4 regions of the Streptomyces decoyicus genome follow, and region 4 is predicted to be linked to each of the others. Evidence: riboswitches for the same ligand, from Rfam matches in the RefSeq annotation. Region 4 holds a riboswitch; each other region holds the start of a gene.
The links. Region 4 has a riboswitch for cyclic di-AMP ahead of K7C20_RS15110 (LysM peptidoglycan-binding domain-containing protein). Riboswitches for the same ligand answer to the same signal wherever they lie in the genome.
Positions count from the first base shown of each region.

Region 1: linked by a shared signal. The riboswitch ahead of K7C20_RS34155 (C40 family peptidase) and the one ahead of K7C20_RS15110 (LysM peptidoglycan-binding domain-containing protein) in region 4 are both predicted to bind cyclic di-AMP.
Region 2: linked by a shared signal. The riboswitch ahead of K7C20_RS17525 (M23 family metallopeptidase) and the one ahead of K7C20_RS15110 (LysM peptidoglycan-binding domain-containing protein) in region 4 are both predicted to bind cyclic di-AMP.
Region 3: linked by a shared signal. The riboswitch ahead of K7C20_RS22625 (C40 family peptidase) and the one ahead of K7C20_RS15110 (LysM peptidoglycan-binding domain-containing protein) in region 4 are both predicted to bind cyclic di-AMP.

Region 1 is NZ_CP082301.1:7,828,019-7,831,580, forward strand. It holds gene K7C20_RS34140 (8-amino-7-oxononanoate synthase) at 1-183, shown strand, start outside; gene K7C20_RS34145 (LysR family transcriptional regulator) at 271-1,185, opposite strand; gene K7C20_RS34150 (LysE family translocator) at 1,257-1,925, shown strand; gene K7C20_RS34155 (C40 family peptidase) at 2,167-2,640, opposite strand; cyclic di-AMP (ydaO/yuaA leader) riboswitch at 2,645-2,833, opposite strand; gene K7C20_RS34160 (hypothetical protein) at 3,121-3,429, opposite strand; gene K7C20_RS34165 (ATP-dependent Clp protease proteolytic subunit) at 3,435-3,562, opposite strand, start outside.
Region 2 is NZ_CP082301.1:4,015,360-4,018,921, forward strand. It holds gene K7C20_RS17520 (aldo/keto reductase) at 1-465, opposite strand, end outside; gene K7C20_RS17525 (M23 family metallopeptidase) at 717-1,850, opposite strand; cyclic di-AMP (ydaO/yuaA leader) riboswitch at 1,862-2,008, opposite strand; gene K7C20_RS17530 (DUF2332 family protein) at 2,301-3,494, shown strand.
Region 3 is NZ_CP082301.1:5,117,135-5,120,696, forward strand. It holds gene K7C20_RS22615 (C40 family peptidase) at 1-310, opposite strand, end outside; gene K7C20_RS22620 (hypothetical protein) at 635-988, shown strand; gene K7C20_RS22625 (C40 family peptidase) at 1,146-2,294, opposite strand; cyclic di-AMP (ydaO/yuaA leader) riboswitch at 2,303-2,486, opposite strand; gene pcrA (DNA helicase PcrA) at 2,777-3,562, shown strand, end outside.
Region 4 is NZ_CP082301.1:3,470,620-3,474,181, forward strand. It holds gene eno (phosphopyruvate hydratase) at 1-598, opposite strand, end outside; gene K7C20_RS15110 (LysM peptidoglycan-binding domain-containing protein) at 960-1,625, opposite strand; cyclic di-AMP (ydaO/yuaA leader) riboswitch at 1,633-1,805, opposite strand; gene K7C20_RS15115 (transglycosylase family protein) at 2,058-3,068, opposite strand; gene K7C20_RS15120 (cytochrome P450 family protein) at 3,322-3,562, opposite strand, start outside.

The DNA.
Region 1 (3,562 bases), 4.4 Mb from region 4:
CCGGAAGCGGCGCTCCGCTGGGCCGCCGACTGCCGTGCGGCCGGACTCGCGGTCGGCTGCTTCCGGCCGCCGTCCGTGCCCGACGGAATCTCCCGGCTGCGGCTCACCGCCCGCGCGGACCTGACGGACGCTCAGCTCGACCGGGCGGTCGGCACGATCGTGGCCACAGCGCCGACGGGCTGAGCCGGCGACCGTGCGGAGCGGTACGGCGGCCGGCCCCTTGGCAGGCCGCCGTCCACGGAACCGGCCGTCCGCCGCGGCCGTCCGCCGTCATGGCGCGGGGGAGTGGCGGGTGAAGGCCCCGCGCAGCAGGGCCCGCAAGGTGTCCGCGGCCGGGGTGCCGCCGAGGCGGTAGGCCACCGAGATCCGGCGGTGCAGCTCCGGTGGGTCCAGCCGGCGGGCCCCCAGCGGTGTCAGCGCCCCCTCCGCCACCATCTCCGGGACCACCGCCACTCCGAGCCCCGCGCTCACCAGTGCACACACCACGGCATAGCTCGGCGACTCACAGCGCACCGCCTCACTGGCCCCGGCGGCCGCCAGTGCCGCCTCCACCTCCCGCCGGTTGGGATTGGCCGGCGCCATGCTGACCAGCGGCTGACCGGCCAGCTCCGCGAGCGGCAGCCGTCCGGAGCCCGCCGAGAGGGCATGGCCGGGCGCCGTGACCAGCACCAGCTCCTCGGTCAGCAGCGGTTCCAGGCGCACCCCCTCCGGCGCCGGCATCGCCTCGCCCGGCACATACTCATGCGTCAGCGCCAGATCGACCTCGCCCAGCGCCACCGCCGCGGTCGCCTGTGGCGGTACGTACTCCGTCACGCTCAGCTCCACATCGGGGTGCGCCCGCCGGAACGCGCTGAGCGCGGGCGGCAGCAGATGCGTACCGGCGGTCATGAACGTGCCGACCCGCAGCCGGCCGCCGGACAGCCCGGCCAGCCGGGACAGCTCGTGCCGCGCCTGATCCAGCTCGTCGAGGACCCGCCGGGCCCGTACGAGCAGCAGCTCACCGGCGGCCGTCAGCCGAGCCCCGCGATGGTGGCGCACCAGGAGCGCCGTTCCGGCCTCCCGCTCCAGCTTGGCGAGCTGCTGGGAGAGCGCGGGAGCGGTGTAGCCCAGCCGGGCGGCGGCCCGGGTGATCGAACCGGCCTCCGCCACCGCTACCAGGGCGGCCAGCCGTGTGGGATCGTACATAAGAATCTCTTTAGGCTCTCCAAGAACATTGCCAATACCTATTAAAGGCTCGGACCGGCGATGCTGCTCTCATGGACGGACAGCTGATCGCCTTCACCGGAGTCGCCGCGGGCATGGTCGCCATGCCGGGCGCGGACTTCGCGGTCGTGGTGCGCAATGCGCTCGACTCGCGCCGGGCGGGGGTGGCGACCGCCGTCGGAGTCGCGGGCGGGCTGCTGGTGCACACCGCGCTGGCGGTGGCCGGGCTCGCGGCGGTGCTGGTCGCCGTGCCCACGCTCTTCGGAGCCGTCCAACTCCTCGGCGGCGGCTACCTGTTGTACCTCGGTGTCCGCGCCCTGGCCGCGGCCTTCCGCCGCCCTGTGGCCACCACGGACCGCACCGCGGGCCCGGCCGCCACCGCACCGGCCGACGTCCCCCGGCCCGTCGCTCTCCTGGGCACCACACAGAGCCTGCGTCAGGGCTTTCTGACCAATGCGCTCAACCCCAAGGCCCCTGTTCTCTTCCTCAGCCTGCTCCCGCAGTTCGTCCCGGCGGGACAGCCCGCGCTGCCCCGGACGCTGCTGCTCGCCACGATGGTCGTCGCCATGGCACTGGTGTGGTTCCCCGCCGTCGCACTGCTCGTCGACCGGCTGGGCGTCTGGCTGCGCCGCCCGCGGGCGGCCCGTGCCCTGGAAGCCACCACCGGAGCGCTGCTCACGGCGCTTGGAGGCATCCTGCTGGTGGAACTGGCGCTCGCCTGAAGGGGCGCCCACAGAACCTTCTACGGCCGCTCCGCCTCAGCCGCGACCGCCGTGCGGCACCCTCGGCACCTTGGCGCCCACCGGCACGAGCCCGGCGGCCAGAATGCACGGTCACCGCTCCGTCCGTGGGCGGGAAGCTCCCGCGGGCCGCGGACATCAGCAGCTCGCCCAGTCGCGAAGTCACCCGGCCAAATGGCCCAAACCTACTGGCAATTGACCGATCGTGAGAGGAATGGTCAGGTCAGTGCACCCGCCCGTACCAGACCGAGCGGCTCCAGATCCGTTCCAGCCGCACGACGCTCCCGGCCTTGGGCGCATGCCACATCCGGCCCCGGCCCGCGTAGATACCGACGTGGTAAATGCCGCCGCGCGAGTAGAAGAAGACCAGATCACCGCGGCGGCGCGAGGCGGCCGAGATGTGCCGGGTGCGGCTGTACTGCGCGGCGGCGGTGCGTGGCAGGGCCCGCCCGGCGCGCTTGAACGAGTACAGCGTCAGCCCGGAACAGTCGAAGGCGTGCGGCCCTTGGGCGCCGTACCGGTAGGGAGATCCTCCCTTGGAAGCCGCGACCCGCAGCGCATGGACGGATACGGAGGCGGCTTCGGCGTTCCCGGCCGCTCCTGGAGCCATGGTGGTCCCGCCGAGGGTGACCAGCGTCAGAGCGGTGACAGTGCCGGCGCGTGCCAGCAGATTCGGCGTATGCATGCGCACGGTCATGCGCAAACCCTTCGTCAGCCGCCTGCGAAGGAAGACCTGTCGGGTTCGGGCAGGCGAAGATGCCCGGCCGTATGTACGGCTTCACCCCAAGGAGCCCTCGGCCGTGAAGGCCGGGACCCCGCTCTGCTCGGGTCCTCCGCTCCCGCCGATCCACATCGTCGACCGGACATCCGCACGGCGGCGGGATTAGGCGCCCGTCCGGACCGCCCCGTCGCTGTGGCGGGGTCTTGTCGTCGAAGGGATCGTCACGCACTCGGGACCCGAATTCCGAGCTGAAAATGCCGTATGTGAGATGGGTCACAATTGACCCGAATGGTTAGATTTGTTCCCTCAGGTGCCGCGGCGCGGGGTCTTGCACCCCCCGGACCAGGGGCGAAACATCAAGGGCCGGAGAAAATGTATCCGCCCCGCGCAATTCGTCACCTCCCCACATCGGGCGCGGACGCTACGCCGTATGTGCAGCCTCTGGCGCGTGTCGTGTCAGATTTCCTCGGGTGGCGGCACCGTCACGAGCCCGGTCCGGCGTTCGCCGTCCAGCACCCGCAGTGCCCGGGTCAGTGTTCCGCGGTGCACTTCGCTCTCGCCCCGGCTGTGCATCAGTGTCAGCGCGTCCCGTAGACGGGTCGCCTTGCCCACCAGTGCCTGGGCGGCGCGCAGTCCGCTGTAGGTGCCACCGCAGCGGGTCGGGTTGATCCGGCCCAGCAGGTCGATCACCTCCAGATAGCTGTCGATCAGCTCGCCCTCGGCGCGGGTCAGCGCGGGCAGCGGCGGCGGTTCGGGGGGCAGCACCGGGCTCACCGCGCCACGGGCAGGTGGGCCGACTGCTTGCGGTTGCGGGTGAGTCCGTCGATCAGGCCGTACTCCTGAGCGGCGATGGCGTCGAAGATCTTGTCCCGCTCGATGTCGGCGGCGATCCGCTCGC
Region 2 (3,562 bases), 540 kb from region 4:
CTCGCGGACCTTGCCGGCCCGGACGAGGTCGTCGAGAGCGGTGAGGAACTCCCCGACCTCGACCGATTCGTCGTCGTAGTGGGTGTAGTAGAGGTCGATGTAGTCGGTGCGCAGACGGGTGAGGGATCCGTCGACCGCGGACTTGATGGTGGCGGCGGACAGGCCCTTGAGGTCCGGGTGGGCGCCGACCTTGGTGGCGATGACGACATCGGAGCGGTTGCCGCGGGAGGCCAGCCAGTTGCCGAGGACCGTCTCGGATTCGCCGCCCTTGTTGCCGGGGACCCAGGCCGAGTAGGCGTCGGCGGTGTCGATGAAGTTGCCACCGCCCGCCACGTAGGCGTCGAGCACGGCGAAGGATGCGGCTTCGTCGGCCGTCCAGCCGAAGACGTTCCCGCCCAGGCACAGCGGGGAAACGGAGAGCGAGCCGAGCGGCCGGTGGTTTCGGGGGCTTTGTGTCGCGGTCATGCGTGGTGGCAGCGTCGGGGGGCGCGGAGTTATTCCTTCCGCTGCCCCCCAGCAGCCACTTCCGTCAGCAGTGTCACCAGCGGTGTCACACGTTGAGGCCGCGCGTCACGTCCTGCGGCCACGCGTCACGCCTGGAGGCCGCGCGTCAGCCTGCCTTGCGGCCGCACATCACACCTGGAGGCCGCACATCACACCTTGAGGCCGCGCGTCAGCCTGCCTTGAGGCCGTGCGTCACATGTTGAAGCCGCGCCTCACACGTTGATGCCGTGGTCGCGCAGCCACGGCATGGGGTCGATCGGGTCGCCGGCGTCGGGGCGGACCTCCAGGTGGAGGTGCGGGCCGGTGACATTGCCGGTGGCGCCGACGCGGCCGATGACGTCGCCCGTGTTGATCTTGCCGGAGGTCTTCACCATCGAGGACAGGTGGCAGAACCAGAGTTCGGTGCCGTCGTCGAGGGTGACGACGATGCGGTAGCCGTACGAGCCGGCCCAGCCGGCCTGGGTGATGGTGCCGGAGTGCACGGCCTTGACGGGAGTGCCGGTCGGCGCGGCGAAGTCCTGTCCGGTGTGGTCAGCGGCCCAGCGGTCGCCGGCCTGGCCGAAGCTGGCGGTGAGGGTGTACGAGGAGACCGGCGCGATGAAGTTCTTCGCCAGCTTGGCGAGGCGTGCGGCCTCCGCCTTCCGGCGGGCCGCTTCTTCTGCCTCGCGCTTGGCCTCCATTTCGGCCGCCTTCTTGGCTGCTGCGGCCTTCTCGGCCGACTTCTGGTGCGTGGCGGCTTCGGTCTCGGCCTTCTGGAAAGCGGCGTGTTCGGCGGCCTCGCGGGCCTCGCTCTCGGCGGCGCCCTGCTGCGCGTCGGCCTGCTGGAGGATGCGGCTGCGCAGCGCCTCGCCGGCGCCCGTGCCCGAGTCCGTCCCTGAGGCCTGGGTCAGGGGGCCGGAGACGTCCTGAACCGCACCGTCCGTTGCGGAGTCCGCGGCCGCGGCGGAGTCCGTGCCGGAGTCCGAGCCCGAGTCCGATATGAGGTCGCCGACGCCGGAGAGGGACTCGGCGTCCGGGAGTTTGTCGGCGAGGTCGTCGGCCATTCCGCCGACGTCCGGCATGGAGATCGGAACCGCCGGGCGGCCCTCGGCCGTGGCCATTCCGCCGGCGCCGACCGCGGCGATGACACCGACGCCCAGGACCGTGCCGCTGCGGGCGAGTCCGCCGCCGCGCTGCTTGGCCACCCGGTGCTTGCCGCGGACGGAGCGGATGGAGTCCTCGGTGGGATTCCATTCCTCCCACGGTCCGTCGTTCGTGTTGTCCGCATCACCGGGGCCTTGGAAGGCACCTCGGTCATCGAGGTCGTAGGCGGACGGACCCTCGGGGGCAGGCCTGTTGGACGCCACGGGGGCGCTCTCCTTTCCTTCCTTCTCGCCTACCGGGTTAGCTGACGGGTTCGGAGCAGGAAGGTCTCCTACGGGCGCCCGCTGGCGGAGGGCGTCCGATTCACCCCAAGGAAGTGGTTCCCCGGTTCCCTTGGTGCAGTTCGAGGTGCTGGAGGTGCGTGAAAAGCGCGTGCGGGATTCGGCGTCGGCGCGCGGTGCCGCCTCTTGCGACGGCTGGGACGACCGCGCTGCGTTATCGGACAGTAATAGAGATCGCAGCCGAATTCCAAGCCTTCCCGTGAATCCCTGTCGTCTCCGCACAAGGTTTGGCGTGGACTTTTTCGGCCAGCACGGCCACAAACCGGGCGAGTTGACCGTCCGCCTCTAAACGATCTCCCGTTGATTGTGCGTCAGTTGTTATGCGGAGGGGTGCCCCTCGGTTACGGAACGTGAGAGCAGTAACGTCGGATCATGGTCGTCAACGTCGGGAACACCGGGAACGTCGAGAGCGCTGCCGCCGGCGCATGGGGAGTGGCGGGGCGGTACCGGGAGTTCTCCTGGCGTCAGGCCCGGGGGCGGTGCACCGCCCATGAGGAGCTGAGCGCGCGGATCGGCCAGGACCCGGAGCTCTGCGATCTGCTGTCGGGGTCGCTGCCGGCCGGCGACAAACAGCAGCCGGACCTCCTGCTCGCCGCCGTCCGCTATCTCGACGGCCCGCACGCCGAGCTGGGCCCGCGCGGCGACCTGGCTTACGGACGCTGGCGCGAGTGGACCATCCGGCACTGGGACGAAGTGCGCGCGGTGATCATGCAGCGTTCCGCCCGGACCGACGAGCCGGCCCACTGCGCCACCCTGCTGCCGCTGCTCGCCCGCCTGCCGCAGCCACTGGCGCTGCTGGAGGTCGGCACGTCGGCGGGGCTGTGTCTGCACCCCGACCGCTATCGCTACCACTACCGCTACCGCTACGAGGACGACAGGGGTGCGGGCGGGGGTGCCCTCCCGGGAGACGCCCTCCGGGGAGACGCCCATCACGGAGATGCCGCCCCCCAACGTGCCCCCCTCCGGGCCGAGGTAGGGGAGCCGGGCAATCCGCTGGTGCTCGGGTGCCGTACGGGATGGCCGGCCGACGAGCTGCCCGACCGGCTGCCCCACATCGTCTGGCGGGGCGGGATCGGCCTCGACCCGCTCGACCCGGCTGCCGAACGGGACGATCTGCGCTGGCTACAGGCACTGGTCCGGCCGGGCGACGGGGAGCGGGCGGCGCGGCTGTCCGCGGCCGTCGACGCGGTGCGGTCGGTGCCGCGCCCGCGGATGGTGCGCGGCGATCTGCTCGACGAGCTGCCCGCGCTCGCCGCCGAGGCGCCGCCCGAGGCGACGCTGGTCATCTTCCACACCGCCGCGCTGGCACACCTCCCGCCCGCCCGCCGCGAGGAGTTCGCGCGGCTCGTACGGTCACTGCTCGACGGCCGGGCCGGCGGCGGACACTGGATCGCCAACGAGCACCACTCCGTCCTGCCCTGGATCACCGCGCCGGCGCACCACCCGCCGCACCCGGATGACGCGCTGCTGACCCTCGCCCTGGACGAGCGCCCGGTAGCGCTCACCGGCCCGCACGGCGAGACCCTGCGGCGGCTCCCGGGGGCAGAGGGCGTGGCCCGGGACTGAGCGCGGGCCCCGCGCTCCCCGCCCACGGAACGCCCCCGCAACGCTCCCGTCCAAGGGACGCCCCGCAC
Region 3 (3,562 bases), 1.6 Mb from region 4:
TCCTGCGGGCGGCCTCGTCCTGAAGCCTGCTCAGCTGCTCGCGTGCCCTCTCGGCGTCTTCCTTCGCGCCGTTGTAGCTCTGCGTGGCCACCTCTGCCTCCTGGTACAGCGCGTCGACCCGGTCCTTGACCTGGGCGGGGGTGGGCTGGGGTGCGGCCTGGCCGGTGCCGTCGAGGCCGGCGGCGGTGGCCGCACCGGCCAGGGCCAGGGTGGCGGCCGTACGGGCGGTGCGCGCGGTGCGCGAGCCGCCGGTGAGCGCGGCGAGCGGATGCTGCCGCGGCTTGCGGTGCGAGGCCACGGTGGCCGTCACTTCCTTCCCTTCGAGCCGCGGGCCCGGCGGCGGTCCGTAACGAGGGAACGGACCGCCGCCGCACCTCTCGGCGGGACGGCCGACAGGACGCCGGTGGGAGGCCGGCGATGGCGGGGAGTCGGCCGCCTGGAGGAGGACGCTAAGCCTGTACGTCACGGCAAGGAGTCTGCTTGCCCGGGATTGTTCGCTTTCGACCGCGGCCGGTGCACGGGTGACCGTGGCACCGAGGCCGTACGGCCGGGACCGGGCCCGGCCTGACCGAAGCGGCGATTGTGGGCGCCCTGCCGGAAGGGCCGTGCTATGCGGGGGCTACGATCCAGCACTATGGACGTAGTAATCAATATCTTCGTCGGCCTGCACATCATCGGCATCGCCTCCCTGCTGGGCGGCTTTCTGACCCAGATGAAGGCGATGAGCGCGGGCACCGCCCGCTTTGTGCCCGCGATGCTGCACGGTGCGCTGACGATGCTGGTCACCGGCATCGTGCTGGTCGGCCTCAACCAGGCCCAGGACCACAGCCTCAACAACATCAAGCTCGGCATCAAGATGGCCGTGCTGGTGGTCATCCTGGCGCTGGTCTACGTCAAGCGGGACGAGGAGAGCGTGGCCAAGCCGGTCTTCGGCGCGGTCGGCGCGCTGACGGTGGCCAACATCTTCATCGCGGTGCTCTGGACCTGAGCGGAGCAGCCGGCGGCGCGGGAACAGGGCCCCGCGCCCCGGGTGGAGCCCCCTCCACAGCACACCGCGCGGTCCTCGCACTCCGGTTTTGGAGGCGACGGCCGCGCGGTGGCGTGTGGGGGGTTGCCGTGGGGGGGGCCTGCGGGGGAACGGAGCCTCAGCCCGGGCGGACGCTCCCGTAGATCGGCATGTAGTAGATCGACTCCTCCCGGACGTTGGCGCCCGGGTGCGGTGCGTGGATCATCTTGCCGCCGCCTATGTACATGCCCACGTGGCTGATGTCGTCGTAGAAGAAGACCAGGTCACCGGGCTTGAGATCCTTGGTGGCGATCCGCTGGCCGACCTTGACCTGGTCCCAGGTGGTCCGCGGCAGATCGACGCCGGCCGCCTTCCACGCCGCCTGCGTCAGCCCCGAGCAGTCGTAGGAGCTGGGGCCGGTGGCGCCCCAGACGTACGGCTTGCCCGTCTGGGCGCGGGCGAAGGCGAGCGCCTTCTCGGCCTTGGCGGAGGACGAGCCTCCGGTGGAGCCGTCGTCGGTGCCGCCACCGGTCTGCCCGCCGGCGGAGCCGCCGCCGTCGTGCTGCCTCTGGCGCTCCCGCTCCTGCTGCTTGCGCGCCTCCTCCTCGGCCTTGCGCTTGGCCGCCGCCTCCTTGCGGCGCTCCAGCTCCGCCATCCGCGCCTTCTCCTGGGCGGTCAGCCGGGACAGCAGCTGCCGGGCCTCGGCCAGCTTGTCCTGGACGGACCGCTTGGACTCCTTGAGGGAGGCCTGCGACGTCTGTAGCCGCTCCAGGCTGCGGGACGCCTCCGCGCGCTGCCGGGCGGCCGCCGCCTGCTGCTCCTGGTAGTCGGAGACGGCCTGCTTCTGCCGGCCGGTCATCCGCTCCATGAGGTGGCTGCGGTCGAAGAACTGCTGCGGGTCCTTGGCGAGCATCAGCTGCGCCGTCGGGTTCAGGCCGCCGGTGCGGTACTGCGCGGAGGCGAAGGTGCCCAGCATGCGCCGGGACTCGTTCATCTTCTCGGCGCGCTTGGCGGCGGCGTCGAGCAGGCCGTCCACGGTGTCGCGCTGGGCTTCGGCGCGCTCCTTGACGGCGTTGTACTTCTGGGTGGCCACCTCGGCCTGGTGGTAGAGGCCGTCGACCTTCTGCTTGACCTCTTCGATGCCGGGCTTGGGCGCCCGGGGTGCCGCGTCGGCGGACTGCGAGAGCAGGGTGGCCGAGGCGAGGGCGGCGGTGGTGAGCCCGACCGCCGTACGACGGCCTCCGGGTGAGGCGAGAATGCTGGTGCGCGGCTTGCGATGCGACGCCAAGGCCGGCGACTCCTTCCGTGGACCGCCTACCGGGTTAGCTGTCGGGTTCGGGCGGTGTCGCTGACGGAAGGCTTGCCCTACGGTCCGGACGTCCGCCGACGGCGGCTGCCCGGATCGATTCACCCCGGTGGTGCTGGTGGGTCCCCGGCTCCGGATGCCTCAGGGCAGGGCCGGACTCGGCGTGGGCGGCCCGTGCGGACGCTGTCGTCCACGGGGAGGCGGGCTGCCTGAGCGAGGACGTTAGCCAACTCGTGTGGCTCCTGTGAAGGCTGATGTTCGATATGCCCGAAACCTTTTCGTGACCTGAACGCGATGCGGGGGTTGTTGTGGCAGATGTCGGATTCGGGTAGACGACGCGGTGCCCGGTCTGTGAAGGGCCCGGCCGCCTGACCTGCCGCGGCGCCACGGCCCGCTCCGTATGCGCCCCGCAATTGCCTACTCCGCGGCGGGCTGTCAGTGCGGCAGCCTAGACTCGGTGGGCGATGAGCAGCCTCTTTGACGACAGCTTCCTGGCGGACCTCGGCCACAAGGGCGAGGAGGAGCACCCGCCGCCTCCCGAGGACGAGCACGGCCCGGCCCCGGAGGAGATCCCCGCCGACCTCTTCGGCGGGCGGTTCGACGCGCCCGCCCCCAGAGAGGCGTTCTACCGCGACGGCGCCGCCCGTCCCGCCCTCGACCCGGCGACGCTGCTGGAGGGGCTCAACGACGAGCAGAAGGCCGCCGTCGTGCACACCGGCGGCCCGCTGCTGATCGTCGCCGGCGCCGGCTCCGGCAAGACCCGTGTGCTGACCCACCGCATCGCGCATCTGCTCGCCGAGCGCCATGTCCACCCCGGCCAGATCCTCGCGATCACGTTCACGAACAAGGCCGCCGGTGAGATGAAGGAGCGCGTCGAGGAGCTCGTCGGCCCGCGCGCCAACGCCATGTGGGTCTCCACCTTCCACAGCGCCTGCGTCCGCATCCTGCGCCGCGAGTCCAAGAAGCTGGGCTTCACCTCGTCCTTCTCGATCTACGACGCCGCCGACTCCAAGCGCCTGATGGCCCTGGTCTGCCGCGATCTGGATCTGGACCCCAAGCGCTACCCGCCCAAGTCCTTCAGCGCGAAGATCTCCAACCTCAAGAACGAGCTCATCGACGAGGAGACCTTCGCCGGGACGGCCGCCGACGGTTTCGAGAAGACCTTGGCCGAGGCGTATGCCATGTACCAGGCGCGGCTGCGCGAGGCCAACGCCCTGGACTTCGACGACATCATCATGACGACGGTCAAT
Region 4 (3,562 bases):
TGGCCAGACCCTTGGTCTTCAGGACCTTCTTGAGGGTGTGGTAGACCTCGGCGCCCCAGCGCAGCGCCTCGGAGAAGGACTCCGCGCCGATCGGGGCGATCATGAACTCCTGGATGTCCACGTTGGAGTCGGCGTGCGAGCCGCCGTTCAGGATGTTCATCATCGGGACGGGCAGGACGTGCGCGTTCGGGCCGCCCAGGTAACGGAACAGCGGGAGGTCGCTGGCCTCGGAGGCGGCGTGCGCGACGGCGAGGGAGACGCCGAGGATGGCGTTGGCGCCGAGCGAGCCCTTGTTGTCGGTGGCGTCCAGGTCGAACATGGCCTGGTCGATCAGCCGCTGCTCGGTCGCGTCGTAGCCGACGAGCTCCGGGCCGATCTGCTCGATGACGGCCAGGACCGCCTTCTCCACGCCCTTGCCCAGGTAGCGGTTCGGGTCGCCGTCGCGGAGCTCGATGGCCTCGAAGGCGCCGGTGGAGGCACCGGACGGGACGGCGGCACGGCCGGTGCTGCCATCGTCGAGGCCGACCTCGACCTCGACCGTGGGATTACCTCGCGAGTCGAGAATTTCGCGGGCTACGACGACGTCGATCGACGGCACGTTGTCTCCTTCGTGGGTGTCTGGCGTTCTGCGCATGAGCCTAACGGCCCCGGGCGCGTCCGCCTGCCCTTGGCCCGCTCTGTGGGATGGAAAGCCGCGCAAAGCTCCCCGAAGACCCCGTTCACGGGACGCTTAGGCGCATTGTTCGCTGAACGGGAACATTCGCCGGGCTGGAGCGGTCAGCGGCGTGCGCCCGCACCGGCACCGGCCCGGCCTCGGCCCGGCGTCACCCCGGCGCCGCCCCGGGCAGAAGAAACCCCGCCCCGGCGCGCTCGGGGGAAGGGCGCGCCGGGGCGGGGCGGTCTCACGGGGGAAGGGGGCCCGCCGCTCGGGCCCGCCCGCGTCCCGGTGAGGGAGGGACTCAGACGTTGAGCTTCTGACCCGGGAAGATCAGGTTCGGGTTGCCGCCGATGACCGACTTGTTGGCCTTGTAGACCGACTTCCAGTCGCTGCCGTGGGCCTTGGCGATCTTGGCGAGGGTGTCGCCCGCCTTGACGGTGTAGTTGCCGTGGCCCATGGACTTGCGCTCGGTGGACCGCGAGGCGTGCTGCTCGGGGGCGGCCGGGGCCTTCTTCGCCTCGGTCTTGCCCTGGTCCTGCTGCGGCGCGGACTTGGTCTGCGCGGAGCCGGAGGTGTCGACGTCGGCGGCCGGGCCACCGGCGGTCAGGTTGCCGGCACCGGCGCAGGACCAGGCACCCGGGCCCTGGATGGCGAGGAGCTTCTCGGCGGCGGCGATCTGCTGGGACTTGCTGGCCAGGTCGGCGCGCGGCGCGTACTTGGTGCCACCGGCGGCGGCCCAGCTGGAGTTGGAGAACTGCAGGCCACCGTAGTAGCCGTTACCGGTGTTGATCGACCAGTTGCCGCCGGACTCGCACTGGGCGACCTTGTCCCAGGTGGAGACCGAGGCGGCGGAGGCGGAGGTGGCACCCATCAGCGGGACGGCCACGGCAGCACCGGCGATGCCGGCGAGGGTGGCGACGCGGACGGCCTTGGACGGACGACGGTGCTTGCCCTTGATGATCAGCATGGTTCGTTCGTTTCCTCACCGACGCCTACGAGGTGAGCTGTCGGGTTCGGGCTGTGAGAAATCGCCCGGCCGCGTGCGCGTGGCGCACGTGGCTTCACCCCAAGCCGGTGGACCCGCTTTCACGGGTGGGGCCGGCACGTACCTTGGGTCCCCCGCTCCTGCCTTCGGCGCTTGCGCGTCAAGTGCCTCCGATCACCGGCAGGATTCGGCGTGTGATCAAAGGGCCCGCTTTGGCGAGCGGTCCTGACGTTAAGCAGTAACCGCCCTGGGGTTCAAACCCCATCATGTGAACCAAGTTGACCGTTTTTGATCACGGGCAGGTCACATATCCGCAGGTGAACCCCGGTTCGATGAGGCGGGACGAACCGGGGTTCACCGTTAGTCAACGAGAGCCTTGTCTCACTTTCCCCAAAAGCGGGCGAAGGTGGCGAACTACCCTGCCGCGTGCCCCAGATCGAGCAGTTGGCCCGGCTTGATCAGGTCCGCGTCGGAGCCGATGACGCCCTCGTTGCCCTCGTAGAGCGCGGTCCAGCCACCGGGCAGCCGGTGGGCCTGGGCGATGGCTGACAGCGTGTCACCCGGCCGCACGGTGTAGTCGCCGTCGGCCGCCGGGCCCGTGCGGTGCGCGTCATCGCCCCGCGAGGCATGCCGGCCACCCGAGGACCTGTCCTCGTCGTCGCCCGCACCGCCGCGGTGCTTACCCTTCGCGGGCGTCTCCTGCGGGGTGCCGGTGGTGTCCGGACGGCTGCCCCCGTCGGACGGGTCGGCGGACTGCGACGGGTCGCGGTCCCGGTCGCCCGGCGTCGTCGAGTCGTCCGGCGTCGCCGGGTCGGACGGCTCCGGGCTCGTGGACGCGTCGCCGGAGCGGTCGGAATCCGTGGCGTCGGGCGAGGGCGCCGGATCGGACGGCTCGTCGCCGGACTCGTCGTGCTGCTGCCCGGCGGAGTCCGTGTCGTCGTGCGCGCCGGACGAACCGGACGAGTCCCAGGGGTCCGAGGAGCCGTCCGCGTCCGACGGGGCGGGCGAGGGGGTGGCGGTGCTGCCCGGGTCGACCTCCGGCGCACGCCCGTCCTTGGCGAGACCGGCGCTCACCGCACAGCTCGACCACTGGTCCGGGCCGCGGGCGTCGAGGATCGACTGGGCCACCGCGATCTGCTGGGAGCGGCTGGCGAGGTCGGGGCGCGAGGCGTAGGCCGCGCCGCCGTAGGTGTCCCACAGCTCCTGGGTGAGCTGGAGTCCGCCGTAGTAGCCGTTGCCCGAGGCCGCGCTCCAGACGCCGCCGCTCTCGCACTGGGCGACCTTGTCCCAGGTCGCGGTGTCGGCGGCGTGAGCGCCGCTCGCACCGAGCAGTGGCAGGGCGATGCCGGCCCCGGTCACTCCCACCGTGACAAAGATGGCCGGTGCCTGACGGGGGCGACGATGTCGGCCGTTCCCGGAACGCATGCGGATGCCTTTCGCGCGGCGGTTGAGTTGTACGACGAGCTCTTCGAGCTGCTCGACGGGTCACCCGTCCGGCCGGCGCGCACGAGGCACACCGTTACACCGGTCCCCCACATCACCGCTTCGGCCGACCGAGTGAAGCCGTCGATCGTCGGTCGAAAGGTAGCCGGGGTCACGGGTAGTCACAAGTCGGTGTAGTGGAGATCACGTAAAGGTCACACGACTGACTCAGCGTCACTTTTGTCCTTTTCGCTGGTCAGGGCCGCTCGGGCCCGAACTCCACCGGCAACGACCGCAGTCCGCGCATGATGAGTCCGCCACGCCAGCGCAAATCGTCCGGTTCCGCGGCGAGCCGGATGTCCGGGAGCCGGTTCAACAGCGTCGCCAGAGCGGCCTGTCCTTCGAGCCGGGCGAGCGGCGCGCCCAGGCAGTAGTGGATGCCGTGCCCGTATCCCAGGTGCTGGTTGTCACGACGGGTCAGATCGAGGACGTCCGGC